Linked DNA regions of Methylosinus trichosporium OB3b. The protein of the gene in region 1 interacts with the protein of each later gene in a pairwise test. Links are inferred from orthologs where the notes say so. Each region holds a gene or a part of one and is shown on either strand. Other genes may lie near its edges.

Region 1 (4,230 bases):
CCTCCGCTTCCTCGCGGCTCGGCCGCTCGACAGGCTTCTCCGCCGTCTCGGGACGGCTGAGCAAGGGCTTAACCACGGCATCCATGTGGCGCCTCCAAAATCAACGAAGCCCGACGGTCTTCGGGGACGATGGCCGCTTTCGACACGGCCCGAGGAATTATATACTCAGTGGAAGAAATCCACGTAACCCCCCGCTAGCAACTTATCGGCCACCATGCTCGATCAAGTGTACAACCAGCGCATTCTGGAGCTCGCCGCGCAGATTCCGCGCATCGGACGACTGCCGGCTCCCGGCGCCAGCGCCACCGCCCATTCCAAGCTCTGCGGATCGACAGTGACGGTCGACGTCACCCTTTCCGACGGAAAAGTGGCGGATTTCGCCCATGAGGTCAAAGCCTGCGCGCTCGGCCAGGCCGCCTCCTCGATCATGGCGCGCAACATCGTCGGCTCGACGCCGCAGGAGTTGCGCGACTTGCGCGAGATCGTCCGCAAGATGCTCAAGGAGAACGGCGCCCCGCCGGAAGGCAAATGGGGCGACATCGCTCTCCTCGAGCCCGTGCGCGATTTCAAATCGCGACACGCCTCGACGCTGCTGACCTTCGACGCCGTCGTCGACGCGATCGGCCAGATCGAAGCGAAGACATAAAGAGGAATCGCGCCGTTCTCCCGTCTCCCGCTCGCAATGCGCGCGGGGAGACGAAGCGGCAGACGTCGTGGCCTTAATTCGAAGCGCTCGTCAGTTCCAGCGGCGCCTGCCGCCTCCTCTCCCCGCTCGCGCGCGAGCGGGGAGAGGTGAGGGGCCGGGAGGGCTCGCGGCGTCTCGATATCGCGAGCTCGCCGAGCCCCTCACCTCACCTCTCCCCGCCAAGGCGGAGAGAGGAGGCGGCCGGCGTCGGGCCTTATTTCGAACGCTCGTCAGTTCTAGCGGCGCCTGCCGCCTCTCCCCGCTCGCGGGAGAAGGAGAGCGCGATTTCTTGATTGGGGTTAACGTCATGACGAACGAAACGATTCGCATTCTCGGCGTCGACCCGGGCCTGCGCAACACCGGCTGGGGCATCATCGAGGCGTCGCGCGGGTCGCGGCTCTCCTTCGTCGCCTGCGGCAGCCTGCATTCCGATGGCGACGCCGCGCTCGCCGAGCGGCTGGCGCAATTGCAGCGCGGACTCGCGGAAATCATCACGGCGCATTCGCCCCATGAGGCGGCGGTCGAGGAGACTTTCGTCAACCGCGATCCGCAATCGGCGCTGAAGCTCGGGCTGGCGCGCGGCGTCGCGCTCGCCGCCCCCGCTCTCGCCGGCCTCGAGGTCGCCGAATATGCCGCCAATCTGGTCAAGAAGACGGTGGTCGGCAACGGCCACGCCGAGAAGGCGCAGGTCGCGATGATGGTGCGCGTGCTGCTGCCGGCGAGCCGCGCCGAGAGCGCCGACGCCGCCGATGCGCTCGCCGTCGCCATCTGCCACGCCCAGCACCGCGCCAGCCGCGCCGCCGCGCGGCTGCTGCAGGCGCGAGCCTGATCCACGGCGCTTTCGACAATCGGCTCGAAAGCCGGCATATAGAACGGCGCCCGAGCCTTCCACGCCCACCTTGAACGAGGTCCGTTGCCTTCTTTCGCCGTCACACCGCTGATCGTCGCCACTGCGCTGTTCATGGAGAATCTCGACGGCACCGTGCTGTCGACGGCCCTGCCGGCCATGGCCGCCGATCTTCACGAGGACCCGATCGCGCTGAAGCTGGCGCTCACCTCTTATCTGCTCTCGCTCGCGGTGTTCATCCCCGTTTCCGGCTGGGTCGCCGACCGTCATGGCGCGCGGCGAGTGTTTCGCGCGGCGATCCTCGTCTTCACCTTCGGCTCGATTCTCTGCGGCCTCTCGACCTCGCTCACCGGCGTCGTGCTGTCGCGCGTCGTGCAGGGGCTCGGCGGGGCGATGATGGTGCCGGTCGGGCGGCTGGTGCTGCTGCGCGTCGCGCCGCGCGAGCAATTGGTGCGGGCGCTCGCCTATCTCACCGTGCCGGCGCTGATGGGGCCGATGATCGGCCCGCCGCTCGGCGGCTTCATCGCCACTTATTTCCACTGGCGCTACATCTTCTGGATCAATGTCCCGATCGGGGTCCTGGGCGTGCTGCTGGTCACGCGCTTCATTCCGGACCTGCGCGAGGCCGAGGTCCCGCCGCTCGATGTGAAGGGCTTTCTGCTCTCGGGCTTCGGCCTTTCCGCCCTCGTCTTCGGTCTCGGCGTCGCCGGCCCCGGCTTCATCGCGCTTCCTTATGTCGCGGCGCTCATCGGCGCCGGCGTGCTGGCGCTCGCGCTCTATGTGCGCCATGCGCTGCGGGCGCCCTATCCGATCATCGATCTCTCGCTTTTGCGCGTGCCGAGTTTTCACGCCTCGGTCGTCGGCGGCTTCCTGTTCCGCATGGGGCTCGGCGCCTCGCCGTTCCTGCTGCCCTTGATGCTGCAGACGGGCTTCGGGCTCACCGCCTTTCAATCCGGCTCGCTGACCTTCGTCGCCGCCATCGGCGCCATGGCGATGAAGACGACGGCGCAGCCGATCTTGAACCGCTTCGGCTTCCGCCGGGTGCTGATCGTCAATGCGCTGATCTCGGCCGGCTTCTTCTGCGCCAACGCCTTCTTCACGCCGGCGACGCCGCATTGGGCGATCATGACGATCCTGCTCGTCGGCGGCTTCTTCCGCTCGCTCGAATTCACCGCGCTCAACGCCATCGGCTACGCCGATATCGACCAGCAGGCGATGAGCCGGGCCACCAGCTTCGCCTCGGCCGGACAGCAATTGTCACTGTCCGCCGGCGTGTCCCTCGGCGCCGCGGCGCTGGAGGGGGCCCGGTCGCTGCATGGCGGCGGGGCGCTGCAATATATGGATTTCGAGCCGGCGTTTCTGATGGTCGCGGCGGTGTCGGCCGCCTCGATCCTGTTCTTCTGGCCGCTCGCCCACAATGCGGGCGCGGCGCTCACGGGGAACGGCGCAGGACGGATCAGATAGGCGGCCCCCGGCAAACCGCGGGCCTCCCTTGCCCTCACCTCGTCCCGCGGAGCGCCCGCAAACGGGCTCGGGAGATGTAGCGTATCGATGGAGGTGGCGACCGTCGTTGCTCGCGCCGGTGCTGATCCAGGCTCATTTCAAAAATTCGAGCGCCGCCAGCATGAAGCCTCCGAGCGCGATCTGCGTGACGACGAGCCAGCGCAATATGCCCACCTTGACGCTCACGGTCTCGATCTTCGCTTCGAGCTTCGTCTCGACTTCCCGCAGATCGGCTTTCGTGGTCAGGGTTCCCGCAACGATCTAGCGAAACGCCTCGACGACGCCGATGGCCTGCTCTTCCCGAGCAGCCCCCAAGGACGGTCCGCGCGCGCAAAGGAACAAACTCACCTCTTGCCTTCTATCGTATATTCAAGACATTCATGCATTCATCCCTCTCGAACTCGCCAAGAAAAGACGTCACCTCACGCTGCCTGCCATTGCACGGCGCGCAGACGGGCGACGGCTCGGCCGTTCGGCGCGGAGGAACTCGGCGGGGCCGTCCGTCATCTCGTTGGCCCCGGCCAAGCGATCAGCGGAGGAATTTCAGCGCCGCGAGAAGGAAGCCGCCGAGCGCGAATTGCGTGACGACGAGCCAGCGGAGAATGTCCACTTTGAGGTTGGCGGCGGACGTCTCGATCTTGGCCTCGACCTCGCGAATGTCCGATTTTGTCGCGAGAAGGCCTGCGTCGATCTCGCGAAACGCCTCGACGACGCCGATGGCCTGCTCTTCCGAGAAGCCTCTCTTGCGCAAAACCTGCACGATGGCGAGCGTGTCGATGGTCAGGGCGGTCATGGAGGGGAAGATAGCAGGTTCGCGGCCGCGTTCAACGCGGCGGCCGCGAGGGCGGTGGGGCGATCAGGTGAAGGAATAAATCCACAACCCTCGTCCTGAGGAGCCCGCGAAGCGGGCGTCTCGAAGGACGGCAAAGGGAGGAACCCAAAGGATTCGCCCCGCTGCCATCCTTCGAGACGCCGCCTGCGGCGGCTCCTCAGGATGAGGATCTGGGATTTTTATCCTTCGCCGTGTGGCGAATGTTCATCGACGAAAGAAAGCATCTTGTCGAGCTCGGCGGCGGCGCGGAGAGTGTAGCGGAGCTTCACAGGCCATGCTTCGCCCAGATGGCCCGCAGCTGATCGTCCGTCGCGAACTCGCCGCGCTCCGCCTGCGCGAAAGACTTTCCGAACGAAGCTTTCC
Region 2 (5,661 bases), 3.4 Mb from region 1 along the record:
GAACCAGGAGCGCGCGTCGGTCGCCGGATAGAGGCGCGGCAGATGCTCGAAGAAGGCGAGGTCATGGGCGACGATCGCCGTCGCCGGCGCCGCCATCGTCTTGTCGAGATTGCCCGGCGCGAGCGCCGGCGCGAGGCGCTGCTTGGCCTCCTTCGAGCGGACGAAGACGAAGCGCGCGGGCAGGCAATTGGCGCTGGTCGGGCCCCAGAGCGCGAGCGTCACCGCCTGCCGCAGCAGCGCGTCGGGAACCTCCCGGTCGAGCCAGCCATTATGCGTGCGCGCCTGCGTGAACAGCTGCGCCAGCGCCTCGTCGCTCAGGGTCTGGTGATCGGTGAGCGGAGCCTGCGTCATCCCTGCCTCCTTCGCGATATCGCGGGGAACAACGCTCGCCCGCGTCAAATGTCCCGGCCGGTGACCTCCTGCTCGAGACGCTCCTCGGCGCGGCGCCAGTCCTCGCGCCGCGGATGCAGCGCCAGAGCGCGGCGAAACGCCTCGAGCGCGCGCGCGGGCTCGCCGGCGCGCTCGCGCAGCACGCCGAGCGCGCCCAGCGCGTCGAAGCGGCGCGGCTCCAGCCCAATGGCGGCGTCGAGATCATGTTCGGCGCCTTCGGCGTCGCCGAGGGCGAGCCGCATCTCGGCGCGCGCGACCAGAGCCTGCGGCCAGCGGGGCTCCAGCGTCACGATATGGTCGAGGAGGTCGAGCGCCAGCCGACGATCGCCGGAACGGGCGGCATGGGCGGCGCGGGCGATCAAGAGATCGGCGGTCGGCGAGCCGGAGCGCGCCCAGATCCGGCCGATCGCCTGCACGAATGCTTCGGCCTCTTCGGCGCTGCCGGCTTGCGCGAGGCGGGAAAACAACGAGTCGAGTCCGGTCGGCCGCGGCGCCGTCGCGCCGATGTCGTGCGATGGTTCGTCCGCCGCCGGCGCCTCATGCGATGGGCCGAACACGCGCACGCCGGGCGGCAGAGGGATCGGAATGCGGCCGAGGCCGGGAATGTCGAGATAACGCTCCTGCGTCTGCGCGAGGGCGGCGGGCGCAACGGCGCAAGCGAGGCAGAGCGACAGCGAGATGACGGATATGGCGCGCATGAGCGCGAGTTTAGCTCACACTCCGATGGCGAGAAAGCTCGCCGATGACGGAACGGCCGATCATAAAGAAAGGCCGCCCGGAGGCGGCCTTTCGGAAAAAATCAGAGGGCTTTCAGCCGATCCGCGGCGGACTTGCCGGTGCGGCGGTCCTGGGTGAGCTCATAATCGAGCTTCTGCCCCTCGCGCAGATCGCGAAGGCCGGCGCGCTCCACCGCGCTGATATGGACGAAAACGTCCTTGCCATTGTCGTCGGGCTGAATGAATCCATAGCCCTTTTGAGCGTTGAACCACTTCACGGTTCCAGTCGCCATCAGTCTCTCCCATAGGAAGATAAGGGTCCGCATGCGCGCGGACCGGGGTCGATCGATATTTGGGAGAGGTCGTCAGCGGCTTCGTCTCCGAAGCGCGGCCAAGTCGTCAGGCCGAATAATCGATGGCCATGAATATAGAAACGCGGCTCGCCCCTGGCAATGACGGACCCGCGCCCTACGCCTACGCATTTTCCACAGGAAAAGGTTTCGCTAACCGTTCGGCACGCGTTTCGCGTCAATTCATGCAGCGTTCAGGACCGGCGCGGCAATCTTAACCTCGGATTCACGGTCGATCGCTCGAATGATCGATAAATCGTCGTGAATGACGAAAGTCGGCGACGCGCCGAGGCGTCGGCGAAACGGAACACAGGACTTGCGGAAATGATCGAGCTCGTTCGGCAAATGATCGACGAACACGGGCGACTGCCGACGCCCGCGCGGCTGCTGTCGCCCAATGCCGATCTCTATGAGATCGGCCTCACCTCCTTCGCCGCGGTCGAGGTCATGCTGGCGCTCGAGGAGGCGCTCGGCCTGCAGTTCCCCGAGCGCATGCTGCGCCGCCAGAGCTTCGGCTCGATCGCCTCCATCGTCGCCTGCCTGCGCCAGCTCGAGCGCAAGGCCGCCTGACGACTCAGAGCTGCACGCCCGACGGGCAATAACGCGCCGTCGGATCGGCGGCGACGAGGAGATCGGCGGCGGGCCATTGCCGCCGGTCGACATGAAAAGCCTTCACGCCGGGCAGAACCGGCGGCGCCGCGTCGAGCCAGCGACGGAAAGCGATGGCGCTGCGGCCCTCCTCTCGCTTGACGCGCGCGGCGACGCGGTCCTTGCCGGGGACGGGCAGAAGATTTTCCAGTCCGCATTGCGCGAACAGCGGCTCCTCCCGAGACGGCGCCGCCGCCGCACGCTGGACGGAAACGAAGATCGCGAACAGCGCGAAAGCCACAAAGCAAAGGAAGAGCGCGCCGATCTGGCGCGGGCCGATCGAGAAGAGCGACCTCGACATGACGAGCCTCCGTGCGGCCGCCCATCGCGGCCTCGCTCGTCAAATGGCGCGGCGCCGGCGCCTTCCCATCCGAATCGTCGCCATGCTTAGCGTTTGGTGAGCGTTCAGCTCGCCAACTCTTTCAGCCCGCGCCGGATCAGCGCGCCCGTATCGGCGGATTCGCCCAGCGCCTTCAAGCTCGCGGCGACGGCCGCCGCCGCCTGCGGGCGGCCATAGCCGAGATTGACCAGCGCCGAGATCGCGTCCTGCGCCGCCTGCGGCGCGCTCGCCTCGGTCTCTCCCGAGAGGCGCGCCAGCGCCGGATCGAGCGCCGCGAAGGCCGGCGCCTTATCTTTCAATTCGGCGACGATGCGGGCGGCGAGCTTCGGCCCGACGCCGGAGGCGCGCGCCACCATCGCCTTGTCCTGCCCGGCGATGGCGGAGGCGAGCTCGCCGGGGCCGAGAATGGAGAGAATGGCGAGGGCCACCTTGGCGCCGACGCCCTGCACACTCTGCAGCAGGCGGAACCAGTCACGCTCGGCGTCGGCGGAGAAGCCGAACAAGCGGATCGAATCCTCGCGCACCTGGGTCTCTATGGCGAGCGAAGCGGCTTCGCCCGCGCGCGGCAGCTTCTGCAACGTGCGCGTCGAGCAATGGACGACGTAGCCGACGCCCTGCACGTCGAGGATCACGAAATCATCGCCGTAGGAATCGACGACGCCTTTGAGCTTGCCGATCATCGATGCCCGCCCCTCCCGCGCGCATCGTCGAGTGAGCCTCGAGGCTCACGCTCCAAGACGACCGGGCGGCTCCGAAAGCTGTCAGATCTTGCGTCCGATCGACAGAAATTTTTCCGCGCGGGCGTCGATGATCTGCGCCCGCGACAGGTTTCCGAGGCCGGCGAGCGCATGGTCGATCGCCTCGCCGACCGCCGTCACCGCGGCCTGCGGCTCGCGATGCGCGCCGCCCGCGGGCTCGGCGACGATGACGTCGATGATGCCGAATTTGAGCAGGTCCTGCGCGGTGATCTTCATGCTGGTGGCCGCATCCTGCGCCTTGGTGGCGTCGCGCCACAGGATCGAGGCCGAAGCCTCGGGCGAGGCCACCGTGTACACGGCGTGCTCCAGCATCAGCACCTTGTTGCAGGTGGCGATGGCGATGGCGCCGCCGGAGCCGCCCTCCCCCACCACCACGGCGACATTGGGAACGCCGAGCGACAGCGACACTTCGGTCGAGCGGGCGATGGCCTCGGCCTGGCCGCGCTCCTCGGCGTCTATGCCCGGGAAGGCGCCCGCGGTGTCGACCAGCGAGACGACCGGCAGGCCGAAGCGGTCGGCGAGCTCCATCAGCCGCGCCGCCTTGCGATAGCCCTCCGGCCGCGCCATGCCGAAATTATGCTCGAGCCGACTCGACGTGTCCGAGCCCTTCTCCTGGCCCATGATGCAGACCGGCTCGCCGCGAAAGCGCGCAAAGCCGCCGACGATAGCCAAATCCTCGCCGAAGGCGCGATCGCCGGCGAGCGGCGTGAACTCGTCGAACAGCTGGCGCACATAATCGGAGAAATGCGGCCGCTGCGGATGGCGCGCGACCTGGATCTTCTGCCAGGGCGTCAAAGTGGCGTAGAGATCGGCGAGCGCCTTGGCGGCCTTGGCCTCGAGCTTGCCCAGCTCCTCGCCGATCGACACGCCGTCGCCCTTGGAGGCGAGAGCGCGCAGCTCCTCGACCTTGGTCTCGAGCTCGGCGACGGGCTTTTCGAAGTCGAGATAGAAACGCATGGTTGGGGCGGACACCGAGATTGCGGCGCGAGGCCGGGCGAAGAGGCGCGGAAACTGGCCGTATCGGAGCCGGAAGTCAAGAATGCGCGCGGCGCAGCCGACCAGCGCATTTTCCGCCGGCGTTCATTTGCCGCCGACCATTCGCCGGTCGACGCGTCACACCCGGACGCCATACAGCGTGCGAGCTCGGGCCGGAGGACTGCTCCGGCCCGATAGAAGTCGAGGCTCGCGTCGCCGAGCAGAGCCTTCGCGATCAGAAACGGTCCCGATGATGATGGTCGGTCCGCGTTCCGGGCGTGAAGGAGACCCCGCGCAGCACCTCGGCGAAGCGCGCCGTCTTCACCGTCGTGAACGCCTCGCCGGCCGGCAGCGTCGTCGCCGCGAGATCGTCGACGATCTTCACCAGTCTGTTGGGAGCGGCCCCCTGATCGCCGGCGCCGCTCACCGTCGAGGTGACGGCCCAGATCGTGACGGTCCCGTCACGGTTCACGCGCCCGGTCAGATTGCGCAGGCCGTCCGTCGCCGGAGACCATGGCAGGTCCTTGTTCTTGGCGTTCGTGCCGGTCGGATAGCCGGGAACGGTGTAGGGAACCCCGAGATCGAGGCCGGCCTGCAAGACATAGGCGAGCTTGAACTCTCCCGCGGTCTGGTCGAACACCCATTTCTGCAGGCCGGCGGCGGTCTGCGCGGCGGCCTTCGTGTAGAGATTCGAGGTCGCGTCATATTTGGTCGAGCCGTCGCCCTCATCCGCGACATAGATCGTCTTCTCGTCGGCGATCCACAGCCCGAAGGGGAAGACATTGGTCGTCGTCTTCGCCAATGTCGTGTTGAATCCTTTCAGAATGCACATGTTGTTGGGAAGGCCATCCGTCGCCAGCGTCGCCTCGTCATAGGCGAGCGGCGCGGTCGGCAGACCCGCGGAAGAGTTCGGAAGGCCAACGCCGGTAGGACATTGGAGCGGACGGCCATTGGCGTCGGTCCCCGTCGTGTCGACGAAATAGACCGTGTTGACGCCATTGCTGCCGCTGCCTTTGGTGAAGAACAGCGTGTTGTGGAAAATGGCGAGGCCGCGGAAATTGTCGTCCTTGCCGACCTTGTCGGGTTTCGTGTTGGCGGGCAGCTCGGTGATGTTGAAGCTCGCGACCGGCGTCGGCGCGCCCGGCTGCTGCGCGACGAGCGCGCGCTTTTCGGCCGCCATGATTTGCGCTCCGGCGCCGAGCACCACGCCCGCCGGCTGAGGATTGGAGCCGTTGCCCGCATTGCCGGCGGCGTAGAGCAAAGTCGTATTGCCGCGAGAATAGGAGATCGCCGCCCGGCCATTGTCGCCGGTGTAGGCGTTCGTTTTGGTGAAATGGAATTCGCCCTCTTTGTCGAGCGCTGCGACGACCCGATAATAGAGGTTGGGGACGGGATTGGTGGGATCGACAACGCTGGGCGTATTGGAGTTCGACACGTCGATCGCGTTCACCGGCGCGAGATAGCCCATGAAGGTGAGACGCTCG

The links. The genes of interacting proteins can lie anywhere in the genome.
Region 2: the proteins of ruvC (region 1) and ruvA interact in binary tests that used the Escherichia coli proteins (3 or more experiments, as listed by UniProt). The link is inferred for Methylosinus trichosporium OB3b from one-to-one orthologs.

Annotation. Positions count from the first base shown.
Region 1 is NZ_CP023737.1:4,260,515-4,264,744, forward strand. Bases 1-2,753 are described here. They hold ruvC (crossover junction endodeoxyribonuclease RuvC), read left to right. Parts: upstream 1-992; coding sequence 993-1,514; downstream 1,515-2,753. Other genes in these bases: folE (GTP cyclohydrolase I FolE), read right to left, coding at 1-85; CQW49_RS20190 (iron-sulfur cluster assembly scaffold protein), read left to right, coding at 215-646; CQW49_RS20200 (DHA2 family efflux MFS transporter permease subunit), read left to right, coding at 1,599-2,753. Also shown: more of CQW49_RS20200, read left to right, coding at 2,754-2,996; CQW49_RS20210 (CCDC90 family protein), read right to left, coding at 3,565-3,828; CQW49_RS26185 (hypothetical protein), read left to right, coding at 4,142-4,230.
Region 2 is NZ_CP023737.1:885,413-891,073, forward strand. The notes cover bases 1,318-4,025. They hold ruvA (Holliday junction branch migration protein RuvA), read right to left. Parts: upstream 3,125-4,025; coding sequence 2,510-3,124; downstream 1,318-2,509. Other genes in these bases: CQW49_RS04265 (cold-shock protein), read right to left, coding at 1,318-1,399; CQW49_RS04270 (acyl carrier protein), read left to right, coding at 1,781-2,026; CQW49_RS04275 (hypothetical protein), read right to left, coding at 2,031-2,405; CQW49_RS04285 (acetyl-CoA carboxylase carboxyltransferase subunit alpha), read right to left, coding at 3,206-4,025. Outside these bases: CQW49_RS04255 (malonic semialdehyde reductase), read right to left, coding at 1-351; CQW49_RS04260 (tetratricopeptide repeat protein), read right to left, coding at 396-1,088; more of CQW49_RS04265, read right to left, coding at 1,190-1,317; more of CQW49_RS04285, read right to left, coding at 4,026-4,159; CQW49_RS04290 (hypothetical protein), read right to left, coding at 4,413-5,661. UniProt on the Escherichia coli protein: The RuvA-RuvB-RuvC complex processes Holliday junction (HJ) DNA during genetic recombination and DNA repair.